DNA from 3 places in the Metabacillus sp. SLBN-84 genome. Region 3 is predicted to be linked to each of the others. Evidence: riboswitches for the same ligand, from Rfam matches in the RefSeq annotation. Region 3 holds a riboswitch; each other region holds the start of a gene.

Region 1 (10,602 bases), 1.8 Mb from region 3:
TTCAATTCTAGCTGGAAGATGTAGGGGTTTCGTGAATTTTATGTAAAAATAATGTAAATTAAGGGGGTTTTTGCTCAATTCTGTCATTTTTTGTTGAGGGAGGGGAGCAATACGGCTCAAAAAGAGGTTTCATAACAAAAAAAAGAGGGTACGGTAGTACCGTACTCTCTGGGGGACTATAGCTGTGACGCCAGAACAACAGCGCCTTCAGGAGCCTTATTTCCTGCTTTAGGTTCAATCGTTACGGCTATCGTATCCCAGTTGAATCCGCCTTCCAGATTCATTTCGTACATGACGGCACCATGTCCGGATGAATCTGGAACGAATGAACCTGCCGCAACCGGCTTGTCATTTTCAATCAGCCATACTTGATAGACTTCGCCTTCATCGAGCTGCTTCAGCTGCTCGGCCTGAAGGAAGACCATTTCTTTGGAATCTTTTTTCATCAATGCTGCCATTGCCGTCGTTTCGCTCAGCTGATCATCAACCGGTGCAAGTGCAACCTGTTTTTGCAGATCATCGATACTTATGGCTTTTTCTTCCGGAGACTCATTTTCCATCTGAGTGAAAAAATAAGCATTTCCGAGCAATGATGCAAACAGCAGAGCTGCGACAGACGGGAGGACAAATCGATTTGGCCGTTTTTCAGACTTGATTTGAACCGGGAAGTTTACCATCTTGTTCCGGTCATTTTTATTTTCATCAACAGCAGCAGAATCAGATTCAAACACATTTCCGAGAATCCTCTGTTTCATTTCCTGTGGAGGCTGCACCGGCACAGAGAGATAAGGGAGGTCTTCGGTCAGAGAGGTCAATTCCTGAAGTTCTTCTCTGCAATCAGGACATGACTCCAAATGAGCTTCAAACTCGGCTTTTTCTTCCGGTGGTAAACTTTCACTAAAATAATCGTACAGCTTCTCACACATTTGGCTACTCATCCATAACCCTCCCTTCATTTTCAAGCATGCTCCTCAGGTGTTTCAGCGCAAGCCTGATTCGTCCTTTAACAGTTCCAAGCGGAATCTGGTACACATCCGAGATCTTCTGCTGGGTAAATCCTTTAAAATAGAAAAGTTCTATCATCTGCTGCTGGTCCTTTTTCAGTCTGGATACAGCTTCTCTTAAAATCTCGCCTTTTTCCATCCATTCAACTTCATGTTCTACTGACTGTTCCGGAGTGGAAACAGCGTCCTTTTCTAATATTTCGACGGTGTCGGCCTTTTTATGTTTGCGAATCAGGTCTATTGCCTGATTTCTTGTGACAGTCAAAAGCCAGGAAGTGAATTTTCCTTTTGTGCTGTCATAAACACGGTTTCCGTGCCACAGCTTCATAAAGACATCCTGAAGGACTTCTTCAGCGAGAGTATGATCATGAGTAATGCGGAAAGCAAAAGAGTAAAGCAGCTTTTCATAGCGGTCGTACATAGCTTCAAGAGCATCTTTGTCTTTCCTCAGAATCCTTTCGTACAACTTAGCGTCGTCGTTTACTGTCATCTCCTAATCTCCTCTAATTTAATCAGACATTCATCTAAATTAAAGAATATCATTTTTTGTCGCAAATTGGAAAGCGGGAGATGGTTTTTCCTGCTGTAAAGCTAACGGAAAAAAATTGAATTTGTATCACTGATTTCTCAAAAAAAAAAACGCCGCTAAGGCGCTTTTCTTCATAAGTGATTTACAAATCATCAAACCCGTTGTCAATCGAATTGACTTTCGTATACTGTCTTGATTTTTGCTCGAAAAAATCGGATTTCCCAAGGTCAACTTCCTCATAGGCCTTGATCCATTTCAGCGGGTTTGTCCGGTTTGCTTCAAACGGACGCTCAAAGCCCAGCTGATTGCATCTTACGTTTGCATAAAACTTAATATAATCTTCCACATCCTGCATATGGATGCCGTCTATTTTGTTTCCGATAATGGTGCGTCCCCACTCGATTTCAAGGGAGGCTGCTTCTTTAAAGGTTTCCTGAACGAATGCTGCCAGCTCAGCTGTATCATATTCCGGATATTCGCGGAGAATTTCCTTGAAGATTTTCACGAACAGATCCACATGAATTTGCTCATCCCGATTAATATAGTTAATCATCGTGGATGTGGCGACCATTTTTTGATTGCGTGCGAGGTTATAGAAATACGCGAATCCTGAGTAGAAAAAGAGTCCTTCAAGAATAACGTCATATACAATGGATTTCAGCAGATTCAGCACATTCGCTTCTTCCGCAAAAGCCTGATAGCCGCTTGTTACAAATTCATTTCTCTTCCGCAGCGTAGGTTCGCTGCGCCAGTATTCGAAAACTTCATCCTGAACATGCTTTGGAACAATGCTAGACAAAACATATGAGTAGGAATGATTGTGGATGACTTCCTGCTGTGCGAGCATAATCATCAGGGCGTTTATGCTTGAGTCTGTTATATACTCAGCTACTTTTCCTGCGTAGTCCGTCTGGATGCTGTCAAGAAGAGCCAGAAGGCCGATGATCTTCAAAAATGCCTCCTGTTCGTCACCGGAAAGCTCTGGAAACTGTTTAATGTCCCCTGACATATTGATCTCAAACGGCGTCCAGAAATTAGAGAGCATTTTTTTATATTTTGCATAGGCCCAGGGATAAGATACGTCGTCCCAGTTTAAAACGTTTGAGCTCCTCCCGTTAATGATGGAAGTTGAACGATTCGGCGCAGAAGCGTCCATGATCGGACGCGCGTTCAATGAGTGTGTCATATGCCATCTCTCCTTTATCAGCTTGCGCAGGATTCGCAGTCTTCTATTTCGCTTGATGTTGACCGGACATAGTAAGTGGTTTTAAGACCCGCTTTCCATGCGGTCAGATGCAGGTCCAGCAGCTCTTTTGCTTTAATGGTGTTGCGGACGTAAAAGTTAAATGAGACAGACTGATCAATGTGCTTTTGTCTGGCTGCGTTCTGTTTAATGCTCCACATCTGGTCAATCAAATAGGCTGATTTATAAAACCAGGTGGTTTCTGCATTTAAGTCAGGTGCAGTAACGGGAATTTTGTAGTCCTTTTTCTCTTCGGAGTACATTTTTTGAAAAATCGGATCGATGCTTGCCGTGCTTCCCGCAAGAATGGATGTTGAAGCATTCGGGGCAACGGCCATTAAATAGCCGTTTCGAATGCCGTTTTCTTTGATCTTTTCTGAAAGCTCATCCCATGGCATAGAGTCAGGTGTATAGTTTCTGTTCTTAAAGTAGTCGCCAGTATGCCAGTCTGAGCCTTCAAAGACAGGATAGGCGCCTTTTTCCTCTGCAAGCCTCATGCTTGCCTGAATGGTGTAAAAGGCTATTTTTTCATAGAGTTCATCTGCAAACTGAACGGCTTCTTCGTCTTCCCAGCGCAGGCGCTTGAGCGCAAGAAGGTGGTGCCATCCAAAGGTTCCGAGGCCGACTGCGCGGTACTTTTTGTTTGTGAGCTTGGCCTGAAGTACGGGAATATCATTTAAATCAATGACATTATCGAGCATTCTGACCTGGATTGTGATCAGCCGCTCCAGCACATCATCTGTCACAGCCCGGGCAAGGTTGATGGAAGAGAGGTTGCACACAACAAAATCTCCCGGTGTTTTAACGGTAATGATTTTGCCGTCCTCTGTGTACTGTTCATCCATGGTTGTCGGGCTTTGGTTTTGAGTGATTTCTGTACAGAGATTGCTGCAGTAAACCATTCCTTTATGCGCATTGGGGTTTTTCCGGTTCACTTCATCCCGGTAAAACATAAAGGGGGTTCCTGACTCAAGCTGGCTTTTCATAATGCCCTTCATAATGTCAATCGCAGGAACAGTTGTTTTTGAGAGCTCCGGATGATTGGCGCATTCCCAATATTTTTCGCGGAACGAACCTGAGCCAACTCTCTCATCATAGTAATCTTCCAGCGAGTAACCCATGACTTTCCGTACTTCATGAGGGTCGAACAAATGCCACTCCCCGCGGTTTTCAGCCTGTTCCATGAAAAGGTCCGGGAGGCATACGCCGGTGAAGAGGTCATGCGTTCGTAAACGCTCATCACCATTGTTCAGCTTGGAATCAAGGAATGAATAGATATCCTTGTGCCAGACGTCAAGGTAAACGGCAATCGCGCCTTTTCTTTGCCCGAGCTGATCAACGCTTACCGCCGTATTGTTCAGCTGCTTCATCCACGGGATGACACCGGATGACACTCCTTTAAAGCCTTTAATATCACTCCCGCGGCTGCGGATCTTCCCGAGATAAACTCCAATGCCGCCGCCAGATTTTGAGAGATTGGCAATGTCTGTATTGCTGTCAAAGATGCCCTGCAGGCTGTCATCAACTGTATCAATAAAACAGCTGGACAGCTGTCCGACAGGCTTTCCTGCGTTTGACAAAGTTGGAGTCGCAACGGTCATATACAAATTGCTGAGTGCCCAGTAGGCTTCTTTTACAAGCTGAAGGCGGTGTTCCGTTTCTTCCTTTGCCATCAGCGTCATGGCGATGACGAGGTACCGCTCCTGGGGAAGCTCATAAACCGACTTGTCATAATCTCTCGCAAGATACCGGTCAGAGAGCGTCCGCAGCCCGATATATGTAAAAAGCTTGTCTTTGTCATGGTCGATGACTTGCGAAAGCTGCTCAATTTCTTCTTCGGAATAAGAATCAAGAAGATGTCTGCTGTAGATGCCTTTTGCCGTAAGGGTTTTGATCAGTGACAGGAAGGTGCCGCCCCCTGATTTCCTGTTGAATGCAGCTTCTTTATAAAGCTTTTTAAGATAAATCCGGGCACAGAAATAGGTCCATTCCGGCTGCAGCTCACTGATATTTGAGAGGCCTTCGAGAATAAGCAGGTTGGTCACCTGAGAGGCAGAACAGACAGTGCGGCCTTCCATGCTTTGAACAGCTCTTTCGGTGTATGTATGGAGGTCAAGCTCTTTAAAATCTTTTCCGGTTTCAGAAATAAAGTCAGTCAGCCGCTCCTGTGAGAACGGGGCTTTTTCGTTTGTCAGCTCATTTACGATTAAGGTGGTCATTTTGGTTGCCATAAGACATCCTCCTCATTTATAGTTCAGATTTTCCGCGTAATATAACGGTCAATGATCTTTCAGAAAAAATACTGCGAAAAATCAAAAAAACCGCCCATGAGAACATGAGCGGATCAAACGATAGAATAAGAGGGTGCACGCATCCCTGTTACTGGCCATCGTTTCATCTCCTCAGTCCCCGAAGAATTCGAAACTTGTGCAAATCTAAGGCAGGTCTCCTGACTTGTGATCACTCTGCGCTGAGTCCTTCCCATACATTTCTCTCGTACAGTGGTATTCCCAGTTCGTCACACTTACAGTTGCGGGGACAGTTCCGGATTTGCACCGGATTCCCTTTTAAGCCAACATGTTGGCACCTTGATTCGCTGTTAATTTCAATATGTAGTATATTAATTTAAGTGAATAATCAATATGTTGTGTTATTTGATATTCTCATCATAAATGACACGGGGTGAAATTTCAACTGAAATCTATGAAAATGTCGAAAGAAAAATAGAAAACCATTTTACAGTTCAGCGTGTTTCATCATACCATAGGTTTAAGGGCAGGTTGCACTGCGTTGTTTAAAAACAAATTACTTTTAGGGGGAAACCCGTTCCTTTACGCTGCAGTCACTTGCTTTCCGCGGGGAGCGCCGGAAGCTTCCTCGCTGCGCTTGCGGGATCTTCCGTGCCCTCTTCATCCCCTAGAAAAGTGGAAGCGCCCGTTTATCTCCGGGAGTCAGATAAGGAAACGGCGGTAAAGGCGCTTTTTGCCTTTGGCGACGGTTCCGTTCTGACAGAGGAGTTGGGCGCTGCAGCTGGACAGGAGTCAAGTGCCTTCCGCTCCAATCCACTGGTATCAAAACTTATTAAACTTTGTGAAAATGGATTCACATTATCAGATTTAGTAAAAAGGCACCTATGCAAAATCAGACTAAACTTATAAAAAGGAGATTTATCATGTACATACTTGTTAACGGTGAATATAAAAAGCGTGATGAAGTTTCAATTGATCTTGAAGACAGGGGCCATCAGTTCGGTGACGGGGTCTATGAGGTCATCAGGGTGTATGATGGAGCATATTTTGCGATGAAGGAGCATATGGAGCGGTTCATTCGAAGCGCAAAAGAAATCAAAATCGACCTTCCATATACGATAAAGGAGCTGACAGACCAGCTTGAGGAACTTCTCCGCCTGAATAAGACAGAAGACGGCGGTGTCTATATGCAGGTAACCAGAGGGGCTGCCGCAAGAAAACATCTGTTTCCGGGCAAGAATACGGTTCCTGAATTAACAGCCTATCCAATTCCTTGCTCAAAACCCGCAAAAGAGCAGGAGGAAGGGATTTCTCTTTGTCTGCTTGAAGACGTGCGCTGGCTCAGATGCGATATCAAAAGCTTGAATCTTCTCGGAAATGTCCTTGCCAAGCAGGAGGCGCATGACCGCGGGGCTTTATGAGGCTCTGCTGCACCGGAGCGGCATGATTACGGAAGGGTCTTCCTCCAATTTCTACGGAGTGAAAAACGGAAGTGTGTTTACTCATCCTGCGAATAACCTGATTCTGAATGGTGTTACGAGAATGAAAGTAGAGGAGCTTTGCAGACAGAACGGAATTGAGTTTCTGGAAGAAAGACTGAGCACAGAAGGTCTTGCCTCTCTTGATGAAGCTTTTATCACATCTACGACCAGTGAAGTAATTCCTGTGATAAAGGTTGATGAAGGGAAGGTTGGGGAAGGAATTCCCGGCCCTGTCACAAGAAAACTTCAGAAGCTGTTTGATGAACTGATTGCAAAAGAAACGAAAGTGGTCGAGAAATAATAAAAATCCCGCCTGGGTCAGGCGGGATTTTCTGCTAGACTGTGTATTTCTTAGCAGGCAGGAATCCAAAAAGGACAGAAAACAATGGAGACAGATAGAGAAAGAACGCAAATGGCAGGTACGCAATGACGTCCACGCCGAGTGTCTGCGCGAAAAAGGCTCCGCTCACTCCCCAGGGAATAAGGGGATTTATCAGAGTTCCGGCATCTTCAAGGGATCTTGATAAATATTTCTTTTCAACGTTCAGTTTTTCATAGGCCGGTTTAAACGACTGACCGGGAATGAGTATGGACAAATACTGCTCTCCCGTTACGAGATTAACTCCGATTGAAGAAGAAATGGTTGCAAGGATCAGCTGACCTTTGACTTTAATTCTCTCAATCAATCCGTTTAAAAGAGTCTGAATCAGCTGCATTTTATCCATCAATCCGCCAAGAGCAAATGCGATCATGATCAGCGAAATGGACCACATCATAGATTGAAGCCCGCCGCGGTTCAGCATTTGCTGGACGGTTTCCTGCTGAATATCAAACGCTGTTCCATTTTGCAGAACAGCTAAGAAACCGGAAAGATTTGTCCCGTCCTGAATGAGGAGACCTGTGATGCCGGCAGTTGCAATGCCTGCAGCAAGAGCAGGAATAACAGGAACCCTGGAAATGGCAAGACCAATCACAATCAGAGGAGAGATCAAAGTCCATGGACTGATCGTTACGTGCTCCTTCATGATCGTCATAATTTCTTTGATGTTATCTAGTGTCGCTGCGTCAGCTGCAAGTGTTGTTCCCATATACCAGAAAAGAACAGCTGTTATCGCATAAGCTGGAATTGTTGTCTTTGACATATGGCGGATATGTGTAAAAATATTGACTTCGGCAACACCGGAGGCAAAGTTCGTCGTATCTGACATCGGCGACATTTTATCCCCAAAGCATGCTCCGCAAATAACAGCCCCTGCAGCCCATTCAACAGGAACTCCTGCAGCAATCGCCACTCCCATAAGAGCAACTCCGACTGTGCTGACAGTTGTGAAACTGCTGCCCACAAGGCTTGAAATAATGGTGCAGCATACAAGAGTCAAAATCAGAAGGTACGCCGGATCTATGATGGACAAAGCAGCCATCATAACAGTCGGTATCGTACCGCTGAACATCCAGGCTCCAATAAGGATTCCGATAAGAGCCAGAATAATGATCGGCTGAACACCGGATTGAATGCCTTTTACAATTCCGTCCTCAATATCCTTCCAAGAGTACTTATATAGGACTGCAGCGCCGCTGAGAAAAACAAGGCAAAGCATCAGCGGAAGATGCGGTTCTGTTTTTAAGTAAAATAAACTGATGAAAATAATGCCGATCATCGATAAAAATAGAATCACTGAACCAGTGAATGAAAGTGATTTTGATTGACTCATAAATTGAAATTCCTTCCTTTTATACTTAAACGCTTTTATGCTTTTGTGCATAAAAGTATTATATCAGTCTATTGATCTATGTCAACTGGTGATAAAAGTAAAAGGAACTGGAGTCTGCAAGGAACGAAAAAAACCCCTGAAACTTTGTTTGTCTCAGGGGTTTTTGAGTAGCACTTAAAAAAAACGGATGCTCTAAAAAGCACCCGTTATCACATTTATTTTGCAATCAGCACTGAAATGTTCGACTGATGATGCACTTTATCGCTAACACCGCCGAAAAGCAGTTTTTTAAGGCCGCCTGAATCACTGTTGCCCATAATGATGAGATCGGCTGCATGTTCATCAGCAAATGCAAGGATGGCATCTGCAGGAGAGCCTGACAGAATCTCAACGTCTCCAGCTGCCTGGTTCTCATCAAGCTTCATTCGGATCCTCGACGTGACTTCATCAGAATGGTCGAAGTATTCATTCTTCGGCTGATCATCAAACTGCCGTGCCGCATCAGGGGCCACCGGATAGTTCTGAAGGTTATCAGTCAGGTAACCGTTTGCAGGAGCACTCGGAATAGCGGGCCTTACGCCTCCTGTATTCATGGCGTGCTCTGCCTGATAGACGTGAACAACTGTTAATCGAGTGCCAAGCTGCTTGCTCAGCTGAATTCCTTTAACAAGAGCTGCTGAACTTTCATCCTGTCCGTCATAAGCTACAACAATGTGGTGAAATGTATCCAAGTTCATTCATTCCTTTCTTTTGGCAGATGATTTTGTTTCTATGTAAATACCCTGATATTTCCTTGGGAAAACGTTCATCTGTCAGAAATTTAGCTATGGCGGACACATTTTTTCATAAATAGGCGTACACCTGTTGTAATTGGGGTAATAAGAGATAGGATTTATTTTTCTATATCAGGGGGTTATTCATGTTTAAGTCACTATTTTCAATTAAGGGTGTGTTCATGAAACTGCTCATCTTCGTGCTGCTTTCAGTCATCCTTGTCTTTATGGTGCACAACTCAGTTATTGCATCGCAGGATGTGAGCAAATTGGAAGAACGAGCAAACGCCCCGACAATTATTTATGATCAGAACGGAGAAATCGCAAGCAAGATCTCAAGCTCCAAACAGGAATGGGTCAAGTATGAAGATGTGCCCGAACACTTTTATGAGGCGCTTCAGGCAACAGAGGACCAGAATTTCTACAAGCATAATGGGATCGATTATATCGGAATTGTCCGTGCTGCATTCAAGAATGTGCTGGCGGGAGGAGTTGTAGAGGGAGGAAGCACGCTGACACAGCAGCTTGCCAAAAATACCCTGCTTACTCACGATCAGACATTTAAACGGAAATTTGATGAGTATTTTATTTCTCAGAAGATTGAAGACGAATATTCAAAAGAAGAAATACTGGAACTTTACGTAAACAAAGTTTATTTCGGAGAGGGTGCCTGGGGACTTAAGCGGGCTTCAAAAGTATATTTTGGAAAAGAGCCTGCAGACCTGACCCTTAACGAATCAGCAATTCTGGTCGGCCTGATTAAAGCCCCGACAAATTATTCACCAGTCAAGAATATGGAAAAGTCTCTTGACCGGAGAGACGTTGTTCTGAAACTGATGAAAGAAGAAAAAGTAATTACTGAAGCAGAAATGAACGAAGCGAAAAATGAAAAAGTCGTTCTTGAAAGAAAAGAACTGGATCAATATAAAGGCCGCTATCCTTCCTACGTGGATCACGTCATTGAAGAAGCGATCAAAAAATACGGATTAACGCAAAATGAAATTCTTGCCGGCGGGTTTGAGATTCATACAGAACTGCGCCAGGATATGCAGTCATCGATCGAGAATGTTTTTAAAGACGATGCGAATTTCCCTGACTTGGGCGGAGATCAGCTCGTGCAAAGCGGTGCGGTTCTCCTTAACCCTAAAACAGGAGGAGTCCAGGCGCTGATCGGCGGCCGCGGAGAACACTCATTCAGGCAATTCAACAGGGCTACACAGCTGAAGAGGCAGCCCGGTTCAACGATGAAGCCGATTTCGGTTTATACGCCGGCTCTTGAAAACGGGATGACTGTAAACTCCAAGCTTGAGGATAAGCCTCTTGACATTGACGGTTATAAGCCAGAGAACTTTGATGGTTCCTATCACGGTGAGGTTACGATGTATGAAGCTCTGGTGAAATCCCATAATGTGCCAGCCGTCTGGACGTTAAATGAGATTGGCGTTGCAAAAGGTGTAGATGCGACAGAGCGTTTCGGCCTGCCGATTACAGAGAATGACCGCAACCTGAGTCTTGCACTCGGAGGACTTGATGAAGGTGTTGCACCCCTTAACATGGCAGAAGCCTATTCCGCTTTTCCAAATGACGGCACGCGCGTAGAAGCTCATGCGA
Region 2 (10,602 bases), 550 kb from region 3:
TAGTTAAAATATCAGGGACGGTTACTTGAACCGCCCCGGCCAAAACCCCTAACAGGATGCTGCATGCTGCAAAGCAGACAGCACCAATCATTAAGAGCCATTTTTTATTTTTTGAAGATGTCTGGATAGATAAGTCTGCCAAGCTCTTCAGCTCCATCCGCAAGACGCGGTCCCGGACGGGTAACCAGGTCACTGTTTACATCAAATACCTGTTTCGACTGTACGGCTTTAATGGAGTTCCACCCGCTTCTTGAAAGGACTTGCTCTGCAGGGTTTTCAACATAGTAGCCATACGTTGTGATAATGGTGTCCGGATTGCTGCTGACGATTTTCTCCTCATCCATTTTGACCCAGCCTTCTTCAGAAGCTGCAACGTTTTCTGCGCCGATCATTTCAAGCATTTCGTTCATGAAGGTTCCTTTGCCTGTCGTGTAGATTTCAGGCTGAGGCGACACTTCAATCCAGACGCGTTTTGGGTTTTTTACTTCTTTGGCTTTTTCTTTTATGGAAGCAACTTTCTCTTCCATGTCTTTTATGATCCTGTCTGCCTCGTCCAAAGTGTTTGTTGCTTTTCCAATCGTTCTGATCGCCGTGTAAACCTGATCAAATGAAGTCTGTGAACCAACGATAAAAACCTTTATGCCGGCAGCTTCAAACTGCTTGATGATTTCGCCGTGATTTTGTGCATGGTACTCCTGCAGAAAAGCAAGATCAGGCTGAAGGGCAATGATTTTTTCTGCATTCATGTCCTGAGCACCGACTTTTTCTTTTTGTGCAGCTTCTTTTGGGTAATTGTCATAATCGGATACTCCGGCAATTTCATCTTGAAGTCCGAGAGCGAAAAGGATTTCCGTCGTGCTTGGAAGCAGGGAGACGATTTTCTCCGGCTTTTCTTCAAGCGTTATTTCGTTTCCTGCATCATCTGTGACCGTAACTGGATAGGAGGCATCTTGTTTTTCAGCCTGTTCCGTCTGACCGCTAGCAGGCTTTGTTTGATCTCCCTGTGCACATCCTGTGAGGATTCCTGCAAGAAGCACCAGGATCAGGCTTATTCGGGTAAAATATGTAGTCGATTTCATAGATTTTTCCGCCTTTATTTGACTTTTTTCTTACCTATGTTCTTTTGAAACACCTGCTGCATCAAAGGTGGCCATTCCTTTTATCATGTCTGAAGCTGCCTGGACAAAAGGAAAGACAAGAACAGCTCCAGTCCCTTCCCCAAGCCGAAGACCCATTGATACAAGCGGTTTTTTTCCGAGTTTATTCAAAATCAGGAGATGACCGGGTTCAACGGATAAGTGGCCGGCAATCATATAGTCTTTTGCATGTTCACATATGTGTGCAGCTAAAAGGGCTGCTGTGGTGCATATAAAACCGTCCAGGAGCACAGGGATTCTGCGGTAAGCAGCATACAGCATGGCTCCTGTCATGGCGCCGATTTCAAATCCTCCAACCTTTGAAAGAACATCAATCGGGTCACTTGGATCCGGCCTGTGAAGCTCGAGCGCCCTGCGAATGATTTCGGACTTGAACGCAATTTGCTTCGACTTAATTCCTGTGCCTCTTCCAGTCAGATGTTCAGGATTGATTCCGGTAAGTGCAGCTGCTATGGCACTGCTTGACGTTGTGTTGCCAATGCCCATTTCACCGAGAATCAGCAACTTTGCACCCTTTTCAATGGTTTCTTCCGCAAGGGTCATTCCCATTTGAATGCTCCTTAGTGCATCTTTTCGCGACATAGCAGGTTCAGCTGCGAAATTTTTTGTGCCGTATCCGATTTTCTCCGCTCTGACACCGGGTATATCTGTTTTGACGCCTGCGTCAACGATTTCAAGAAACCCTTTTACACGTTTTGTGAACACATTAATCGCAGCTCCGCCCGTTAAGAAATTCCTGACCATTTGCCCTGTCACTTCCTGGGGATAAGCAGATATTCCTTCTTCAGCAACCCCGTGGTCGGCAGCAAAGACAATCACGCCTGGAGGGGAAATATCGGGTTTTACCTCTCCCGTCATTTCAGCCAGTTGAACAGCCAAACGCTCTATTTCTCCTAAACTGTTTACAGGTTTAGTCAGCGTTTGTATATAAGCTTCTGCCTCCTGTCCTTTCGCTTTGTTTACTGGTTTAATTGCATCAATAATCTGATAAACATCTATCATTTTTTCACCTCCTTTTCATGATTTCATAGATTTTATCTAAATCCAGTGCAGCTCTTACATGATCTGCAAGTCTGTCAAATTCTCTTTCTTTCAATTCGCGAAAGTAGAGCGAGCGCTCAATCGGCTGCAGCCCTTTCTTGCTGCGGAGCCTGTTCAAAAAGCGCCATCTGAATGCATCATTGTGAAACACATCGTGCAAGTAGGTTCCCATTGCGTTTTCTTTTGCGTACCCTTCACCGGTCCCTTTTTGGATTGAAAATGGTGATGGGTCATCAGACAGCAAAGTTTGTCCCATGTGTATCTCGTAACCTGAAAGAGAAAAACCCTCATATCCCGGGACGGCACAAGGTCCTTCCGTCTGAACGGTTTTCTTATCCGCATACAGGACAGTTGAAACAGGGAAAATGGCAAGCCCGTCCTGTTCTCTAATACCGGATTCAACGCCTTCTGGATCAGACAGTTTTTCTCCCATCATCTGATACCCGCCGCATATCCCCATGATTTGGGTGCCATTTTTGTAAGCAGACAGCACTCTGTCAAAAAGGCCGGTCCCCTTTAGAAATCGCAAATCTTCAGCTGTATTTTTACTGCCTGGAAGAATAATCAGATCCGGCCGGCCGAATTCTGATGCTTTTCGGACATACCGGATATTCACATCAGCTTCCAGTCTCAGAGGATCAATATCCGTAAAATTAGACAGTCTTGGGTATGCAAGAACTGCGACATCCAAATCTCCCTCAAGATTTGTGCCTCGGGAGTACTGATTGAGGACGAGGGAGTCTTCACCATCGATTTCAAGATCTGGTATATACGGGACAACACCAACAACGGGTATTCCCGTGTACTCCTCAAACCATTGGAGCCCCGGTTCAAGCAGGGTGAGATCTCCCCTGAATTTATTAATAACGACTCCGGCAACCCGTTTTCGGTCTTTTTCCTGAAGGAGCTGAAGCGTTCCGACAAGGCTTGCAAAAACACCCCCTCTATCAATGTCTCCCACTAGTAAAACAGGTGCATCAGCAATCTCTGCAACGCGCATGTTGACGAGCTCCCTGTTATTTAAATTAACTTCAGCAGGTGAACCCGCCCCTTCGATAACAACCGCGTCATAGTTCGTCAGCAGCTTGTGCAACGATTTTTTAATCGCTTCAAGTCCAAGTCTGAAAAAGTCTTCCCGGTAGACTGCGGCGTTCATGACAGCAAATGGTCTGCCGTGAAAAACCACCTGAGATTCCATCTCCCCTGAAGGTTTAATTAAAATTGGGTTCATATCCGTGTCAGCTTCAATTCCTGCTGCTTCTGCCTGAACTCCCTGGGCTCTGCCGATTTCTTTGCCGTCTTTAGTTATGTATGAGTTCAGTGCCATGTTCTGTGATTTAAAGGGAGCGGTTTTATACCCGTCCTGCTTGAAAATCCTGCACAGTGCGGTTGTCAGAATGCTTTTGCCCGCATCCGAATGAGTCCCCTGGATCATGAGTCTGAGCGCCTTTTTCTTCCCATTTTCTTTAATATTCAATTCCATATATGGCGTCGACACCTTCATCGTAATAATGCTTTTCAACATCGATCACAGAGACGAGATCAGCTATTTCCCTGATTTCTCTTTTGGCGTTTCTGCCTGTCAGGACAAGGTGGACATGAGGGGGACGGTTTTGAATGGTCAAAATGACGTCTTCAAGAGGAAGAACATCGTCCACAGGAAAGGTCTGAATGGCAAGGGCATTATTGATTTCGTCAAGAATGACAACATCGCTTTCCCCGCTCAGAATGGTTTCTTTCGCTGTTATCCAAGCCTGTTTTAAAGCTTCCCGGTGAATCTCAGGTGTTTTGGTCCAGGTAAATCCGGCACCGAGCTGCTGAATACTGACTCCGGGCAAAGCATTTAAAATTGTTCTCTCGCCGTATGTCCGCTCAGGAGATTTAATAAATTGCAGAATGGAAACGCTCATTTGTCTTCCGGCAGCCCGCACAGCAAGACCGATTGCAGCTGTCGTTTTTCCTTTTCCATTGCCTGTGTAGACAAGCACTCTTCCTTTTTCGTTTTTCATCGCCATACATCCATCTCCCATCTTTTTAACCAATATAAAAAGGCCCTGACTGAAGACAGTCAAGGCCTAAATAAGCATAGTGAAGTAACGCATACAGGGGTCCTGACTCGTTCTTCCCACCGAAAAACAAGCAAAAATCAATTAAAGCAGGTCTCCTGGCTTGCGCTTCATCTTAATACTGAGCCTTCCCGACATTAGAGTCAGTGGCGATTCAGTTCAATCTGCGCTTACAGTAGCGGGGGCTGCGCCGGATTTCCACCGGCTTCCCTATTATCCTGAGTATTCAGGCACTTTAAAAGAATCATATTTTTTGTTCATTGTAATCTATAAAACTGGAAAAGTCATCAAGATTTTTTTAATTTGTCGTTTTTTCTCTTAATTTGGTTTTTTCAAGCTCGAGTCTTTTTGTCGTTTCCAGTTGAAGAACGTTCCCGAACGTAATGTCGATTTTTTTTGTAAACAGTGGCCCGTCATAGACGAATGTATGGTATTCACCAGCCTCTCCCATCGGACAGATGTCTGTATTTAAGGCGCGGTCGATGAATGGCTGATTAACCTCCATTCCGAGCCAGGATGGATCGAGTTTGTCATCCCTTACTCTGATTACAGCGGCTTTATATCCGCTGTCTGCAAACTGCTGAAGTGCAAGTATAGCGTTCTCTTTTTCCATCCATAAAGGGTAAAGCGGTTCAAGACCTGCTTCGGCCGAAGCTTTTTCTCCCCACTCCCGGTGCTCGTCCAAATAAAGGTCGCCGAAAGCAATAGCTGTAAAGGAGTATTGCTCCTTCAACTCTTTCAGCGCACCGATAAAGTGATCCGTATAGCTTTCATAGGTGCATGATATAAAATGCACTGGTATTTCAAGAGCAAGACTTTGCTGTTTGATCGCATCTATTTTCTCTCCGTGCCCGAATGTTCTTCCTGTTTCAGCCGGAACCGTCGTTATAAGGCATGCGATTTCATGCCCCTCGGCTGCAAGTTTATGAAGGGCCATGCATCCGTCTTTCCCTCCGCTCCAGGATACAGCTGTTTTCTTTTTCAATTCCATCCACCATCCCATCAAGAGTATAGCCTTGATTATGATGGGTTCAGAATGTTTAGTCAAAAAGAAAAATAGACTGCTTTGGTTATTTCACTGCCATTTTTAAGGCTGTCCTGTACAGCAGCTCTGTTCCAAGCGAAATATCTTCCATCGTTGAATATTCTTTCGGATTATGGCTGATGCCGTCCTTGCAGCGGACAAAAATCATCCCGTAGTCACATTCATAAGACATCGCGAGCGCATCATGAAACGGTCCGCTCATCAGTTCAGGCGCATTCAGACCGATCTCTTTGCTCGCTGCCCTCATAATATCCATAATGTCTTCCGAGCAATAGCGCGGTTCACTGTTTGTGTCTTCAGATACGGTATATGTCAGTCCGTGATCCTCGCAGATCAGATGCAGCCGTTTTCTCAACTGATTTTCTATGATATTTCTCCTTTCCATTTGAATATCCCTGAGGTCCACTGTAAACATCACTTTTTCAGGTATGATGTTACGTGAATCAGGAAAAACCTTTAAGCTCCCGACGGTTCCGACAGTAGGTGCAGATGGATCTTCTGAAGCGAGATCATTCAGGGCAACGATGACCTTTGCCGCTCCCACTAAAGCATCCTGTCTCATATGCATGGGCACAGAACCGGCGTGGCCTGCAAAGCCTTCAAGCTCAACTGTCAGCCACAATGGGCCCGAGATGCCCGTTACAATGCCAATGGGTGCATCCTTCGCCTCAAGAACCGGTCCCTGTTCAATGTGCAGCTCAAGATAGGCTGAAATGCTTCCGGAGGCGTACTCTGACTCCTTAAAGCGCTCGGGATCACATCCGAATGAAAGCAGTGCATCCCTCCGTGTCATGCCGTTTTTATCTTTCCGGTCAAGTTCTCCTTCTTCAAGTTTGCCGAGAATCCCTCTCACACCAAATAACCCTTTATTAAAGCGTGCTCCCTCTTCATCACAAAAAGCAGCAACTTCGATTGGCATTTCGGGAATAAACGAGTTCTCCTGCAATGTCTGGACGGCTTCGATTGCCCCAAGAACACCGATGACTCCATCAAATCTTCCGCCATACGGCTGTGAATCAATATGGGACCCGAGCATAAGGACAGGTGCTTCAGCTCTTTTCCCCTCGAGTCTGCCGATCAGATTTCCAAAGTGATCAATCCGTGCTGTAAGGCCTGCTTCCTCCATCCAGCCTTTGACTGTTTCAACTGCAAGTTTATCTTCCTTTGACAAGGCAAGCCTCGAAACCCCGGTTTCGCCAATCTTTCCGATTTCAGCGAGTGTATGAATTCTTTCTTCTAATCGGGTTTTATTGATGGTCAGTGTCTGTTCAGGCATGTATGACCCTCCTGTAAAAGTGATAGAATATTCTGTCTTAATACTATAGGATATCAGAGCATTTTTCATTTTTCTAAATGTAAAAGGATTCCATTGAAGTTCTTACACTTTGTCCATTTCCCGCCGGTCTATTGTGCTTTTCAGATGAAACCGATAAACTAAAAGAGATAACCAATATCGGCCACTGGAGGTCTTTTTTTCATGAAAGCAAGGTATGAACTTGATAAAATGCAAATAACATTAAGCAATGTGACGCTGAGGCATTTTGCAGACAGTTATGTTCTGCTTAAAGCAGCAGATGATAATAAAAATGAAGTGACAATCAAACTCTCACACGAACAGGCTGATTTCCTCGAAGCTGAATTCAGAGAGCTGAACCGCAGGAGGAGAACATACTCTGAAGCTGATCGGGAAATGGATGAGGAAGAAGATGCATATAATTTGTTCTCACCTGAATTTTTAACAGAAGATTAACAAAAAGGATGTCTGCTGCGAGACATCCTTTTTTGCGCTTGAAAAACAGCAGACAAGTTTCCCCCGGACGGGCATATAGTATGGTAAATACTGCTCTGGGAGGGAAACTATGAAATTTATCGTCATAAAAAAGAAATGGATTGTGATTGCTGCTGTTTTGTTTGCTCTCATTGGTTCCGGAAGCTGGTTTTATCTGAATCAAGATGCAGCTGAGGTCCTTTCCGCACAGCATACAGATGAGAAGGCAGAAATCCATATGGTGACCGGAGAATTCACATCTAAAACAGATGACGGTCGAAAAATTGAAGCGTACCGTTTTGATCCAGGCTCCATTACGATTCAGAAAGGTGAAAACGTTACGTTGACCATCCACGGAGTAAATGGAGCGGAGCATCCCTTCAGGATCGAAGGAACAGACATAAAAGGCGTGGTCAAAAAAGGGGAAAAAGCGGTCATCCCTTTAAAATTTGATGAAGAAGGAACCTACCGTCTAATTTGTGATACGCACTCCCGCCATGGCCAGGGTGCACCGATGATTGCTTATATTGTTGTGGATTAATACTTTAAAAGAGAGCTGATAAAAATTCAGCTCTCTTTTTTTAGCTAAACGGCCGAGTCAGCTAAGTGCTGCGGTCATGCATGGCTGGTTTAGCAGCACAAATTAGCTTGCAGGACGTAACGTTAGTGCTGTAAAGGTGGTTTAACAACACAAACTCCGGTGCAGGAAGTCACGTAAGTGTTGTAAACATCGTTTAACAACAGAAACTCGGGTACAGAAAGGCATGTAAGTGGTGCAAAGCTGGTTTAACAGCACAAACTCCGGTGCAGGAAGTCACGTAAGTGTTGCAAACATCGTTTAACAACAGAAACTCGGGTACAGAAAGTCACGTAAGTGCTGCAATATTTATCTAACTGTCGTATCTTTACAGCCTGTTCCGCTTTTCTTATGTTTCTTCCCCAAACACAGCAATGCTCTGCCGGTCTGTTTTAAAAGATGTGCCATCCCATTTCAGAACATTCATCATGTACCCCAGACCATCAGCACTGTATCTGCCTGCAATGTTCTGATAGGTGTCCAGTTCGAAAATGCCGTCGCGTTCAAAGTCAACCGGGTACAGTCCCGAAAGCGGCGCGACCCACCCTTCAACAGGCTCTTTCAGTGTCCCGTCGCTGTTATAGATTTCGCTCAAATACTCTTTTCCTTTATACTGGAGATCGAGCAGGTATTTTTTCGGGGGATTTGCGCTTGTCACCCTTGCTTTAAACTGATCAAGGTAAGTAACGGTATAGGTGTTTGATTTGTTGAATGATTCATCATCAAATATCAGTTTATATTGTCCTTTTTCATAGGTGTATATATAAGCATAAATGAGGCCTCCGCTTCCTCCGGTATTAATGATGACGAGGATATCGTCTTTTTTATCTCCCGTAAAATCTCCTAAAAATACGGTCGGGTCATATCCTGCATTTTCTTTGAGCGGGATTTTCTCAACCTGCCCAGTTGCTCCGTTTCTAATCTGAAGAGTGATGTTCTGCAGAAATGGGCTGTCAGGAGTCTGTGATGCCGTCAAAAAAACGGTATCCTGTATGCCGTCTCCTGTGACATCCCCGACTGCCTCTGCAGCTACAAATCTTGCTTCTTCTTTGTAAAAGTCCATGAAATAGCGACTTTTTCCTTGAAAGTGACCTGCTGGAAACCAGCCTTGTGCTCCATGTTTCAATATGAGCACATAATCATCGTTTTGGAATCTGTAGGCTGCTGCCACCTCCAGAGCATGATCGCCATCAAAATCAGCAGCGAGCACCGCCTTGCGCATCGCAGGTTCTGTTATTTCAAGCACATAAGCACCTGCAGGCAAAAATGGTGAAATAATCGCAGTATAGTCAGCTTGATACATGCTGCACCCCGCTTTCATCAGATTTGATACTTTATCCTATGCTCTTTTATAATGAGATAGGTACATAAGTGGAATTGACGCAAAGGATGAGATACATATGAAGAAAATTGCTGTGATCGGGGCCGGCATTTTGGGTGCTTCCGCAGCTTATCATTTATCAAAACTTGGAGCGCAGGTGACCGTGATTGACCGCAAAGACGCAGGTCAGGCGACAGACGCAGCGGCCGGCATTGTCTGCCCCTGGGTTTCACAAAGACGAAATAAAGCCTGGTATCAGCTTGTCAAAAAGGGCGCCCGCTATTATCCCGAGCTGATTAGTGCGCTCAAACAGGACGGTGAAACCAGCACTGGCTATAAGCGGGTCGGCGCTCTCATACTTCAGCAGGACCCGGAGAAAATTGAAAAAATCATGGTGCGTACGGAAAAAAGAAAACAGGATGCTCCAGAAATTGGAGACATTACACCACTGACGAAAGAAGAAACAAAAGAAATGTTCCCTCTCCTGTCAGATGAGTATTTATCTGTTCTTGTAGAAGGAGCCGCACGGGTAGATGGCAGAGCTCTGAGGGATGCGTTAATCCGTGCTGCCCGGAAAAATGGTGCAGAGCTGATTGAAGGCGAGGCGGCCCTTATTTTTCAGCGTGGCCGGGTTTCAGGTGCCAGTGTGAATGGAAAAGAAATTGAAGCGGATGAAGTCATTGTCTGTGCGGGTGCCTGGGCAAATGAGCTGCTTCAGCCTCTTGGCATCCATTTTCAGGTTACCTATCAGAAAGCACAGATTGCTCATTTTAAAATGGAAACAGAGCAGACTTCAGACTGGCCGGTTCTTATGCCCCCTGCCAATCATTATCTTCTGGCATTTGATGATGGAAGGATTGTGGCAGGCGCCACGCATGAGGATGATGTGAGCGGCTATGATACGCGAGTGACAGCGGGAGGAATGCTTGATGTTTTTTCTAAAGCCGTGACTGTCGCTCCAGGACTCGAAGAAGGCACATTTCTTGAAGCAAGAACCGGATTCAGACCGTTTACCCCTGGGTTTTTGCCTGTTATCGGGCGGATTCCTGACTGGACCGGTCTCATTGCTGCAAATGGTTTAGGCGCATCCGGACTGACGATGGGTCCTTACCTTGGGCTTGAGCTTGCAAGACTTGCTCTTGGTTTAGAACCCGAAATCGATTTAGCGGATTATCCAATTACGGGTGCATTGAAAGAGTAGATAAAGAAATCCCCCAAAAAGTCAAACTCGACTTCTTGGGGGATTTCTATTTTTATAGCTTTTTTAGATCAGTCCAACCAGCTTCAACCCGATGAAAACAAAGATCCAGCTGTCAAGACGATCCAGAATACCGCCATGACCCGGCAATAGCTTTCCGGAATCCTTCACTTTAAAGTGACGTTTCAAAGCAGATTCGACGAGATCTCCTACCTGACCGGCAATGGACACGACGAAAATCAGCATAAGCGTTTCTCCGTAAGATGCAAATGGATGGAAACTTGCCTGCATAACCAAACCTATGATCAGAGCAATGATAATTCCTCCGACAGACCCTTCAATGGTTTTATTCGGGCTCACATTTGGCGCAAGTTTTCGTTTGCCGAATTTTCTCCCGACGAAATACGCGCCTGAATCCGTTGCCCAGAT
Region 3 (10,602 bases):
GCATTTGGATCAGGCGGAACGGGGATGCCATTCTCCTTGCAGGCCATACCAATAAAAACTGGTACGGTATTAAAAAGGAAATGGAAGCTGTGCTTGAAGGAACAGTGATTGAAAAGCCGGCTGACCAGTCAGATGAGAAATAAAGCGATGAGGAGGAAAAGGTGTGGCGGCTTTAAGCAGTAATTTGCTATTTGCAGCATTCTTTCTATACCTGGCTGCAACCTTTCTTTTTGCAGGAGCAATCCGCGACAAGAGAAAAGAATATAAAAAGCCCACGAAATGGGCGGCTGCAGGCATTGGGGTAACAATCGCCGGGTTTGCAGCACAGACCGGCTATTTTATCACAAGATGGATGGCTTCCGGGCATGCTCCTGTCAGCAATCTTTTTGAGTTTACAACGTTTTTCGGCATGATGCTTGTTCTGGCATTTATTGTCCTCTATTTTATTTATAAAGTATCGGTTCTTGGATTGTTTACACTACCTGTTGCTTTACTTCTGATTGCCTATGCAAGCATGTTTCCAACAGACATATCTCCCCTGATTCCGGCTTTGCAGAGCAGCTGGCTTCACATCCATGTGACCACTGCAGCTCTTGGACAGGCAATCCTTGCGATCAGTTTTATTGCGGGAGTCATTTATCTGATTCGTACAGTCGATCAGTCCGTGAGATCCAAAAAGACATTCTGGCTTGAAGCGGTCATGTATGCGCTTGTTGCCACGATTGCGTTTATAGCGATTACCAGCACATTCAGATTCATGGATTATGAGGCTGTTTATAAGTGGACGGATAAGAACGAACAGGAAGCAGAAATGGTCTATAACCTTCCTGCTTTAGTAGGTCCCCATAAAGGCGAACTGCTGACAGAAGGAAAAATGGAAGCTGCTGTTGAAGTTCCGGCCCTGATTTCAGCACGAAAACTGAATACAGTGATCTGGTCGCTTGGAACAGGATTGCTGCTGTACGGTGCGCTGCGCCTGATTTTAAGAAAGCGGATATCCGCCTTTTTGCAGCCGCTGACGAAAAACGTCAATCTGGACCTTGTCGATGAAATTGGCTACCGTTCTGTGACAATCGGTTTTCCGGTATTCACATTAGGCGCGCTGATTTTCGCCATGATCTGGGCGCAGATTGCATGGACCCGTTTTTGGGGCTGGGATCCAAAAGAGGTCTGGGCACTGATTACGTGGCTGTTTTATGCGGCATATCTCCATCTGCGGCTTTCAAAAGGCTGGCAGGGAGAAAAATCAGCCTGGCTTGCTGTAATCGGTTTTGCTATTATCATGTTTAACTTGATTTTTGTGAACCTTGTCATTGCCGGATTGCATTCTTACGCTTAAAATACGTTTAAAAAGAGCCTTCACTCCTATAAAGTGAAGGTTTTTTGGTAAAATAGGAAGTAATCATTCTTTCGGTGCCTATGATTCCGAATAAGAGAGGAAAATGCACAATGGAAACCAATCCAAATTATAAAATACTTGTTGTAGATGATGAAGACAGGATCAGAAGACTGCTGAAGATGTACCTTGAACGTGAAAATTATCAAATAGAAGAAGCCGACAACGGAAGCGACGCGCTGGAAATGGCGCTTGCAGAAGAATATGATCTGATACTGCTTGATTTAATGATGCCGGGCATTGACGGCATTGAGGTATGCAGACAGCTGCGCCTGAAAAAAGCGACCCCGATCATCATGCTGACGGCAAAAGGGGAAGAAGTGAACAGAGTTCAGGGCTTTGAGGTCGGAACGGATGACTATATCGTAAAGCCATTTAGCCCGAGAGAGGTTGTTTTGAGAGTGAAAGCTCTGCTGAGACGCTCTTCGACGACTTCTTTCCTTAAAACAGAGACAAAGGCCAAAAATGTGATTGTCTTCCCGCATCTTTCCATTGACCATGATGCCCATCGTGTTCTTGCTGATGGAAAAGAAGTCAGCTTAACGCCTAAAGAGTATGAGCTGCTTTATTTTCTTGCGAAAACGCCTGACAAAGTGTATGACCGTGAGAAGCTTTTGAAAGAAGTGTGGCAGTATGAGTTTTTCGGAGACTTGAGAACGGTTGATACACATGTTAAGCGTCTTAGAGAGAAACTCAGCAAAGTTTCACCCGATGCTGCCTCGATGATAGTTACGGTCTGGGGTGTCGGCTACAAGTTTGAGGCAGGCAGTGAATGATGTTCTGGAAAAGCGTAGTCGGTAAACTTTGGTTTACCATTCTGCTTCTTGTATCATTCGTCTTGTTTGTCCTGACCGTTCTGCTGCTCCAGTTTATTGAAAGCTTTCATGTTGATGAAGCTGAAAATGAACTGACGCAGCTGGCCAATAAAGTGTCTGTTATTTTGGAAAACCATGAAGACCAGGAGCTAGCAAGGTCCATCACCTGGGAGCTTGCGGATGAACTGACAAGCATTGTGATAGCCGAGAACGTAAATGAATACTGGTTTTCACCAAAAAAGTATGATAACACACCAACCTTCAGCATGGAGGACATCCGCGCTGACAGAGAGCTGTCAAAGGTGTTTCAGGATCAGAAAAATGTAAGCAAGCTCACCCGGCTGCCTGAAGAACAGCAAAAAAACTCCGGAAACAAGGAGGAAGTGCTTGTAGTCGGTGTTCCCTATAAAACAAGCGACGGCAAAGACGGAGCCGTTTTTATGTCACAGTCCCTGCAGGCCGTTCAAAAGACGACCGAGCACACGACAAAATATATTCTTCTTGCAGCAGGTATAGCCATCATTCTGACAACGGTTTTTGCCTTCTTCCTGTCTACTAGAATTACCTATCCATTGAGAAAAATGAGAGAGGCGACACAAGAGCTGACACGCGGCAATTTTGATACAAAAGTTCCTATTTTGAGCCACGATGAAATCGGTGAGCTCGCCATTGCGTTCAATCAGATGGGGAGACAGCTGAAGTTTAACATCAACGCTCTTAATCAGGAGAAAGAGCACTTAACGAGCATTCTGAGCAGTATGGCAGACGGAGTTATCACACTTAATATTGATGGAACCATTCTTGTGACCAATCCCCCTGCGGAACGCTTCCTGCAGTCATGGTACTATGAACAAAAAATGCAGATAAACGAGGGGGAAGAAATTCCTCCGGAAGCAAAAGAATTGTTCCAGCGGGTTGTCAATACAGAAAGAGAGCATATCGTTGAAGTAACTCTTCAGGGAAGAAGCTGGGTGCTTGTCATGAGCCCTCTTTACAATCAGTCTTACGTCCGGGGGGCGGTAGCCGTGCTTCGGGACATGACAGAAGAGCGCCGCCTTGATAAATTGCGCAAAGACTTTATCGCAAACGTCAGCCATGAACTGAGAACGCCGATTGCCATGCTCCAGGGGTATTCTGAAGCAATTGTGGACGATATTGCAAGCTCGGATGAGGAGAAAAAAGAGATTGCCCAGGTTATTTACGATGAATCGCTCAGAATGGGCCGGCTTGTCAATGACCTGCTCGATCTTGCCCGGATGGAAGCGGGGCATATCACCCTCAATCTTGAGAGCATTTCCATTTATGAATTTATTGAAAAAATCAACCGCAAGTTCCAGGGACTTGCGAGGGAAAAAGATATTACGCTCACCTCCAGTTTTGCACTCGACGAACCTGAGTTTGTTCTGGATCCGGATAAAATTGAACAGGTTCTGACGAATCTAGTGGATAACGCAATCAGGCATACTCTTGAGGGCGGTACAGTCGAAATGGCCGTGCAGTCCGTTGCGGCCGGGATAAAGGTTGATGTGAAGGATACAGGCACAGGAATTGTCGAAGAAGATCTGCCGTTTGTTTTTGAACGCTTCTATAAAGCAGATAAGGCGAGGACGAGAGGCCGCTCCGGAACAGGCCTTGGTCTTGCGATTGCCAAGAACATTGTCGATGCTCATTCAGGTTCGATTAATGTGCACAGCAAAGTAAATGAAGGAACCACATTCAGTTTCTATCTGCCTCGAAAAAACGTTTTTCCTGATAGAATGTGACGAATATTCTTGTTTCATACGAAACACCTGTTGATGCCGCATGTCGTTTTAGGTACAATAAAAGCTGGATATAAAAGTGAATACGAAAAGAAACTGGTGCAAACTTTGCTTAATAGGGAATCAGGTGAGATGCCTGAACTGTCCCCGCAACTGTAAGTGCAGACAATACCTGCTTTTAGACCACTGTCAGAATGACTGATTCAGACGGGAAGGTGCAGGCTTGAGGATGAAGCACGAGTCAGTAGACCTGCCGGGTTCTTTCAAACGTTACTATTCTTCGGGGATTTGAGCATAGAAACGGCACAGTTATGGCACCAGTGCCTGCAGTTTCTTCTATGCCGTTTTTAAAAGCCCATCTTCTAACAGATGGGCTTTTTGCTATTCCAATACATACACAACAACAAGAGGAGAGATGGATCATGAACAAATTTTACAGCTTTCTCGCAGTGCTTCTTCTTGCACTGATGAGCGCCTGCGGAAATGCGGCAGAGGAAAATAAAACAGAAGAAGCAAAACCTGCTGCTGAAAGCGAAGAGCAGGCGGAGGAACTGAAAGCCTCTGTCACGCTGACTAAAAATGAGATGGCGGAGAAAGTAGAATCGAAAGAAGTAGTTTTTGAAGAAGGCCAGAGCCTTATGGATGCAATGAAGAGCCAGTTTGAAGTAGAAGAGTCAGGCGGCTTTATCAGCGGAATCGACGGCATTAAGGCGAGTGAATCCGACAAAACGTACTGGCATTTAATTGTGAATGGGGAAGATGCCATGACAGGAGCAAATGACATTAAGCTGAAAGACGGCGATAAGATTGAATTTGATCTGCGGAATTATGAATAAGTGTGAGAAACAATGACAACGAGAAGAATCAGTCTTCTGTCTTTGCTTATTGCCTTGTCCGTTGTAGGCAGGCTGACTTTTCAGTTCATTCCGAATGTGCAGCCGATGACAGCTGTCATACTTATAACCGCCATCCTTCTCGGTCCGGTAAATGGAATGATTGTCGCCGTCCTGGGCTGTTTTCTCAGCAACCTTTTACTTGGCATGGGCATGTGGACAATCTGGCAGATGCTTGCCTGGGGGACCTTGGCTCTAATCTTCGGCCTGCTTGGAAAAGCGGTTAAAAGAAACAGACTTCTCGTTTTTACCCCGGCAGCCGTTCTTGCGGGATATCTTTTTGGATTCATCGTTTCTCTGAATATGTTTGTCCTGACAGAAAATGGACTTGCCTACTATCTTGCAGGAATCCCGTTTGATACGATGCATGCAGCAGGAAACGGCATTTTCTTTCTCGTGCTGTACCCGGTCATGCAAAAAACGTTTCAGTATTATCTCTATAAAAACGATTATGGCGTTACACTTCAATAAAATAATGGCAGAATAAGAGAGAGACTTTCTTTTTAGCTTAGGCAAGACAGTCTGAGAACAAAGGACAGGAGCTGCTGAATATGAATTTGTATACTAGAACCGGCGATAAAGGGAAAACAAGCATTATTGGAGGCCGGGTCGATAAGGATGATCTGAGGGTAGAAGCCTACGGAACAATCGATGAGGTAAACTCTTTTACCGGTCTTGCCATGACATGGATGAACGATGAAAACCTAAAAGACATGAAACAGGAATTTGAAAAAATCCAGCATGAACTTTTTGACTGCGGAAGCGATCTTGCTGTCATCCACGGCAAACAAAAGCATCCCTATAAAACAACACCTGACATGATTGAGTTTCTGGAAACGCGCATTGATGCGTACACTGCAGAATCCCCTCCGCTCGAGCGGTTCATTCTTCCAGGAGGGACAGAGGCTGCTGCTGCCATCCATGTGGCAAGGACCGTAGCAAGAAGGGCTGAGCGGTGTATTGTTTCGCTCAAAAAAGAAACGGAAATCAATGAGCATGTTTTAACGTACATGAACAGACTTTCCGATTATTTCTTTGCGGCAGCGAGAGCGGCAAATGCCAGACTCGGTTCAAAAGATGTGGAGTATGAAAGAAGTGCTATCGTATTTACTAAAAAGAAAGAGTCATAATTTCTTTGAAAAGGAAGGCGGAAACTGCCTTCCTTTTTTTATTCAATCCCGATATAGTAAAAGATGTGTAACTTTTTATTCTTCATTCCGACTAATGTATTGATTGGAGGTTCGTTCATGGAAGAGGCCTTTCAAAGAATTTATGAAAAATATCACAGCGATCTTTTCCAGTTCTTGTTTTATATGGTGAAGAATCGTGAACAGGCCGAGGACCTCGTTCAGGAAGTGTATATACGAATATTGAAATCACACAGCAGTTTTGAAGGACGGAGCAGTGAAAAAACCTGGATCCTCTCCATTGCAAGACATGTTGCCATCGATTATTTCCGCAAACAGAAAACACTCAAACAGCGCATCTTTGAAGCGTTTGACTGGGACCGTGAGCAAATACGGGATCAGCAGCCGCTTCCGGAGGAAATCGCTGCCTTAAATGAAGAGATGCAGATGGTTTACCGGACGCTTGATGCATGCACAGTCGATCAGAAGGCTGTCATTATCTTAAGGTATATTCAGGGAATGTCCATTGCGGATACCGCAGCAGCCCTGGGATTTACGGAAAGCAAAGTGAAAACGACCCAGCACAGAGCGCTGAAAGCTCTGAAAAATAAATTGTCTGAACACTCGATCAGGAAGGAGGGAATAGTAAAGGGATGAATCAATCAAAATGGAACGATGAGCAGATTACAGACAAACTTCAAGCAATGCCGGATATCAAAGACCGGCGCTCGCAGCAGCAAATTTACACCCGTTTGCAGGAACGTATGCACAAAAAGCAAGTTCAGTGGAAAACGCCGGCTCTTGCAAGCTTTGCCGCCTTTTTTATTCTTTTAATCCTTTCACCCTTTTTCCTTCAGAACTTCCAAATGAGTGAAAGCAAATTTGAAGACAGTGCGGATAAAGCAGCCGAAAGCGGCCAGACGCCGAAAGAGAACGCAGACATGAAATTAGAAGCAAAGTCTTCACCAGAGACTGAGAAAAAGTCATTTGTAGCAAGGACAAAGGGCAATCAGACAATTGTAACGGTTGCCTATCCCGATCTTCAGGTTCAAAACACGATACCGCTCAGCTTTCAGTTCGATTCCTCTGACTCCTACATGACTCTTTTTGAAACGGCGTTGTCTTCATTTGACCCGGGGAGCGCTGGACTGAGTCCTTCTCCGCTATCAGGAACAAAGCTCTCGTATGAGACAGGAGAAGACCGGATGTCTGTTGATATAAAAGGCAATGCATATGCTGCTTCCAGCTCAGAAACGGAAAACAGACTCTTTACCGAGGGACTTGAAGAATCTTTCCGCTGGCAGGATGCCTTGCAGGCTGACTATTTCACCGGCAGTGAAAAGGGAGCGGAAATCGGAGCGTATGGCTATCAGGATAAGCTGACATTCACAAAGTTCAAAAAGAAAGCCTATTTCCTGTATCAGGAGAGCCTTGACTCACCTAAACTCCTGGCGCCTTCCCTTCTATCCTTTAACAAGCTGACAGATGCCCTGACGGCTATGAAGGAAAAAGGAACACTCGGGTTAAAACCGGTGATCGAAGAAACAGTTGTCATCGATGAAATAATAGAATCAGATAATAGAGTAACCATTGAATTTACAGACGCCTCAACAATTGATGATAACGAAACAGACACACTGATGCTCGAAGCGATATTGATGACCGCTAAAGATTTCGGCTACGAGAGTGTAAAATTCGAAGGAATCGAAGCCGGCAGAATTGGTGAAATGGACGTAACACAGGCCGTGCCCGTTCCGTTCTCGCCAAACCCCGTTGATCTTGAAGAATAGAAGGAAAAACCCGCAGCATGATGCTTGCGGGTTTTTTGCCGTTATGAAAAGAAGCAGGAGGGTGCTGTGATTTTATTTATGGCTTTAGATTTATCTGGATGGCAGATGGGATATTTGTGATATTATTGTAAATATTGGTTATTTCGTTAGAGGAGTTAATTTAAATATTGTCTAATATCAAAGGAACAAAAAAGTGAGGATTTTATCATGATGTCTAAAGAGATGTATATAAAAGTATGTGACTTTTTAATGTTTGCTAACTTGTTTGGAGAAAAAAAGGGGAAACCAACCGTTGTTATGGATGCCGGGTATGGGGATTATTCAAAAGGGTGGAATGCCATAATTTCCGAAGTTTCTTTGCTGACAGAAGTTATTGTATTTGATAGAGCAGGTCTAGGCAGAAGCGAACCAAGTACTAATCCCAGGAATAGCAGAGAGATGGTAAAGGAACTGAAAGAACTTTTAGATAAACTGAATATAATTCCTCCATATATACTTGTAGGACACTCTTTTGGGGGAGTAAATGCACGGTTATTTGCGAGTAAATACCCTGAGAATGTATGTGGGCTGCTTCTAGTAGACTCTACTCCGGAGGATTACCGAGAAAGATTTCTTCCAACGATGTCCGAAGATTTTCAAGAAGCATACAATAAGCAATTTGTTCACGAAGGTAATTATGAAGAATTTATGCAAAGTTTAAATCAATTAAAAGAAGACCAAAAGAAATTAAACATTCCTTTAATAGTCCTTTCTGCCGGCAAAAAAAATCACTATACACCCAAGTCACAAGATTTATGGAATACAATGCAAGAAGAACTTCTTCAAATATCTTCTATCAGTGAATTTATGATTGCTGAAGATAGTACACATTATATACAAAATGATGAACCTGTATTAGTAGTAGATGCCATTAAAAGACTAATTGAAAATCTTAAGGCAGGAGTGATGTAGTAAATGTAATTTGATTTAGGTAAAGGAGTATTAAATATGTTTTTTAAACAGAAAAATACGGCTTCTGAAGATGATGTAAATAGAAAGTACAAAGTGAGATTTATTAGAATTTCAATAGTTGGATTATTGGTAATGGCTTTTTTAGGATATGGAGTTTACTGGGCCTTTTATGATATGAACAGGCTGCCGACAGGATCATATCTTACTGAAGTTAAATCACCGGATGGGAAGTACACCTTAAAAGCATATATCACAAATGGAGGAGCAACCACTTCTTATTCACTTCGAGGTGAATTAGTATTTAATAAAGAAAACAAATCTAAAAATATATATTGGAATTATCGTGAAAACTCTGCAAATATTACTTGGACAGACAATGATACTGTAGTAATAAACGGTCATACATTAAAGGTTCCCAGTGGCAAATATGATTTTAGACATCAATAGATTGCGGCACATAAGTACATACCTCTTTTACGAAAGATTATATTTATTGAAGCAATAAAAAGGATTTGGTTATAGATGACAAAGATGTTTTCAACAGATGCGTTCTCTTATTTCGAATTTATATTAAAAGAAGTGGAATATCGTTTACCAAGCATATGTGTAGACTTAGAAGTTCATAATCGGGGATTTACAGCATCTTTACCAAATGTCTGGATTGAATTATCAAGCATTGAAAAATTTTTGGGTGAAAGCAAAGATCTTTCTTTTATAGATACATTTCAGCATGCTTTTACAAGTATGAGCCCTGAAGAAGTGATTATTAATGCGAATAAGGTAAGTCCTTCAATTTGTCAAATCAGATATACATTCAATAAAACGTATTATTCAAGTGATCTTAATCCGGTTCTTGAATCTATACAACAAAAAGGTTCATTTGAACTGGAAGTATATAAAATAGAAGAATCAAGAAAAGCCCTCTTAGAAATTAGTGACCTATTTCATTAAATTCATTTTTTGATATTTAACAATCGGAGGCGATTTCTGCACAATGTGATCGCCTCTTCATAGTAAGGAATCGGAAGGGATTGAGTAGTATGGGGGGGTTTAGGAATATGAAGAAATTCATTGTGATTATAGCTCTAAGCATAATAATAGTATTTGTTGGACTTTATTCTTTTCTCAAAATCAATTCTCCATTGGTCAGTGGTACAGTTGGTTCAACACAAGATAATAAAGCAGTTGTTGTTGCAATAGGGAATGAGGGGTTTGGAAAGCTGAAGATTAATGAAGTTCTAGTAAATAATTACAACGAACCTATAAAGCTTAAAATACAGGTCACGAATCCCCTTAAAGGTTTTGTTATATCTAATACGTTTGACGAAAACGAATTTGGCATTAGTAATATCGAAACTATCGACATTGAGTCCGACACATCTCCAATAACCCAACTAGAAAAGATGAATGATGGAACGGCAACTAAAAATGATAAAAGTTATGGAATAAGTGTTGTACATAATGAACCCATAGAAAGTTTGCATATAACATATAGTTACTTTGGATTGAAGTTTGAAGAAACGGTATCTGTTGATAATCCTTAAATGGCTGGATTGTTACCTCCTAATGCCTATGCTATGGATATGGATGGTGTGACTATGATTTATTTTAAAGATGCTCCTGATACAATGGTCATCACAACAAAAGAAATAATAGATGGAACAAAACCTGTATTGTATGTGTCGCACGATAAAGAAGATGGTATGTGGCAATTTTTTGATGGGTCAATGAAATTTGATATAGACTGCGCAAGAATAGTTTCTCTTGAAGAAATGCTGGAGATTGATAATTCCCTTGCTTCAATTGGGGATTTACCTCTTGGTTGGATAGCGGAGAGAGACAATAGAAAGGCATTTTGGAAAAGGGTTGA

Evidence for each region. A riboswitch is a leader RNA that binds a small molecule or an ion and turns the genes downstream of it on or off. The one in region 3 is predicted to bind cobalamin.
Region 1: linked by a shared signal. The riboswitch ahead of RKD52_RS17640 (ribonucleoside-diphosphate reductase subunit alpha) and the one ahead of RKD52_RS08690 (DUF4430 domain-containing protein) in region 3 are both predicted to bind cobalamin.
Region 2: linked by a shared signal. The riboswitch ahead of RKD52_RS11620 (cob(I)yrinic acid a,c-diamide adenosyltransferase) and the one ahead of RKD52_RS08690 (DUF4430 domain-containing protein) in region 3 are both predicted to bind cobalamin.

Annotation. Positions count from the first base shown of each region.
Region 1 is NZ_JBRJIP010000001.1:3,473,312-3,483,913, reverse strand. Features, by position in the region: gene RKD52_RS17655 (anti-sigma factor) at 177-938, opposite strand; gene RKD52_RS17650 (RNA polymerase sigma factor) at 931-1,494, opposite strand; gene RKD52_RS17645 (ribonucleotide-diphosphate reductase subunit beta) at 1,676-2,719, opposite strand; gene RKD52_RS17640 (ribonucleoside-diphosphate reductase subunit alpha) at 2,737-5,007, opposite strand; cobalamin riboswitch at 5,199-5,381, opposite strand; partial or broken gene dat (D-amino-acid transaminase) at 5,949-6,807, shown strand; gene nhaC (Na+/H+ antiporter NhaC) at 6,842-8,218, opposite strand; gene RKD52_RS17625 (universal stress protein) at 8,434-8,949, opposite strand; gene RKD52_RS17620 (PBP1A family penicillin-binding protein) at 9,138-10,602, shown strand, end outside.
Region 2 is NZ_JBRJIP010000001.1:2,264,638-2,275,239, reverse strand. Features, by position in the region: gene RKD52_RS11640 (FecCD family ABC transporter permease) at 1-142, opposite strand, end outside; gene RKD52_RS11635 (ABC transporter substrate-binding protein) at 105-1,079, opposite strand; gene cobT (nicotinate-nucleotide--dimethylbenzimidazole phosphoribosyltransferase) at 1,110-2,159, opposite strand; gene RKD52_RS11625 (cobyric acid synthase) at 2,164-3,681, opposite strand; gene RKD52_RS11620 (cob(I)yrinic acid a,c-diamide adenosyltransferase) at 3,665-4,207, opposite strand; cobalamin riboswitch at 4,336-4,517, opposite strand; gene RKD52_RS11615 (Dph6-related ATP pyrophosphatase) at 4,563-5,249, opposite strand; gene RKD52_RS11610 (M20 family metallo-hydrolase) at 5,335-6,585, opposite strand; gene RKD52_RS11605 (hypothetical protein) at 6,787-7,059, shown strand; gene RKD52_RS11600 (cupredoxin domain-containing protein) at 7,169-7,618, shown strand; gene RKD52_RS11595 (VCBS repeat-containing protein) at 8,004-8,957, opposite strand; gene RKD52_RS11590 (NAD(P)/FAD-dependent oxidoreductase) at 9,055-10,176, shown strand; gene RKD52_RS11585 (phosphatidate cytidylyltransferase) at 10,240-10,602, opposite strand, start outside.
Region 3 is NZ_JBRJIP010000001.1:1,717,052-1,727,653, forward strand. Features, by position in the region: gene resB (cytochrome c biogenesis protein ResB) at 1-143, shown strand, start outside; gene ccsB (c-type cytochrome biogenesis protein CcsB) at 164-1,339, shown strand; gene RKD52_RS08680 (response regulator transcription factor) at 1,450-2,172, shown strand; gene RKD52_RS08685 (ATP-binding protein) at 2,169-3,974, shown strand; cobalamin riboswitch at 4,052-4,243, shown strand; gene RKD52_RS08690 (DUF4430 domain-containing protein) at 4,394-4,807, shown strand; gene RKD52_RS08695 (ECF transporter S component) at 4,820-5,335, shown strand; gene RKD52_RS08700 (cob(I)yrinic acid a,c-diamide adenosyltransferase) at 5,416-5,994, shown strand; gene sigX (RNA polymerase sigma factor SigX) at 6,112-6,648, shown strand; gene RKD52_RS08710 (GerMN domain-containing protein) at 6,645-7,781, shown strand; gene RKD52_RS08715 (alpha/beta fold hydrolase) at 7,992-8,732, shown strand; gene RKD52_RS08720 (DUF5412 domain-containing protein) at 8,769-9,179, shown strand; gene RKD52_RS08725 (hypothetical protein) at 9,255-9,683, shown strand; gene RKD52_RS08730 (hypothetical protein) at 9,791-10,276, shown strand; gene RKD52_RS08735 (hypothetical protein) at 10,331-10,602, shown strand, end outside.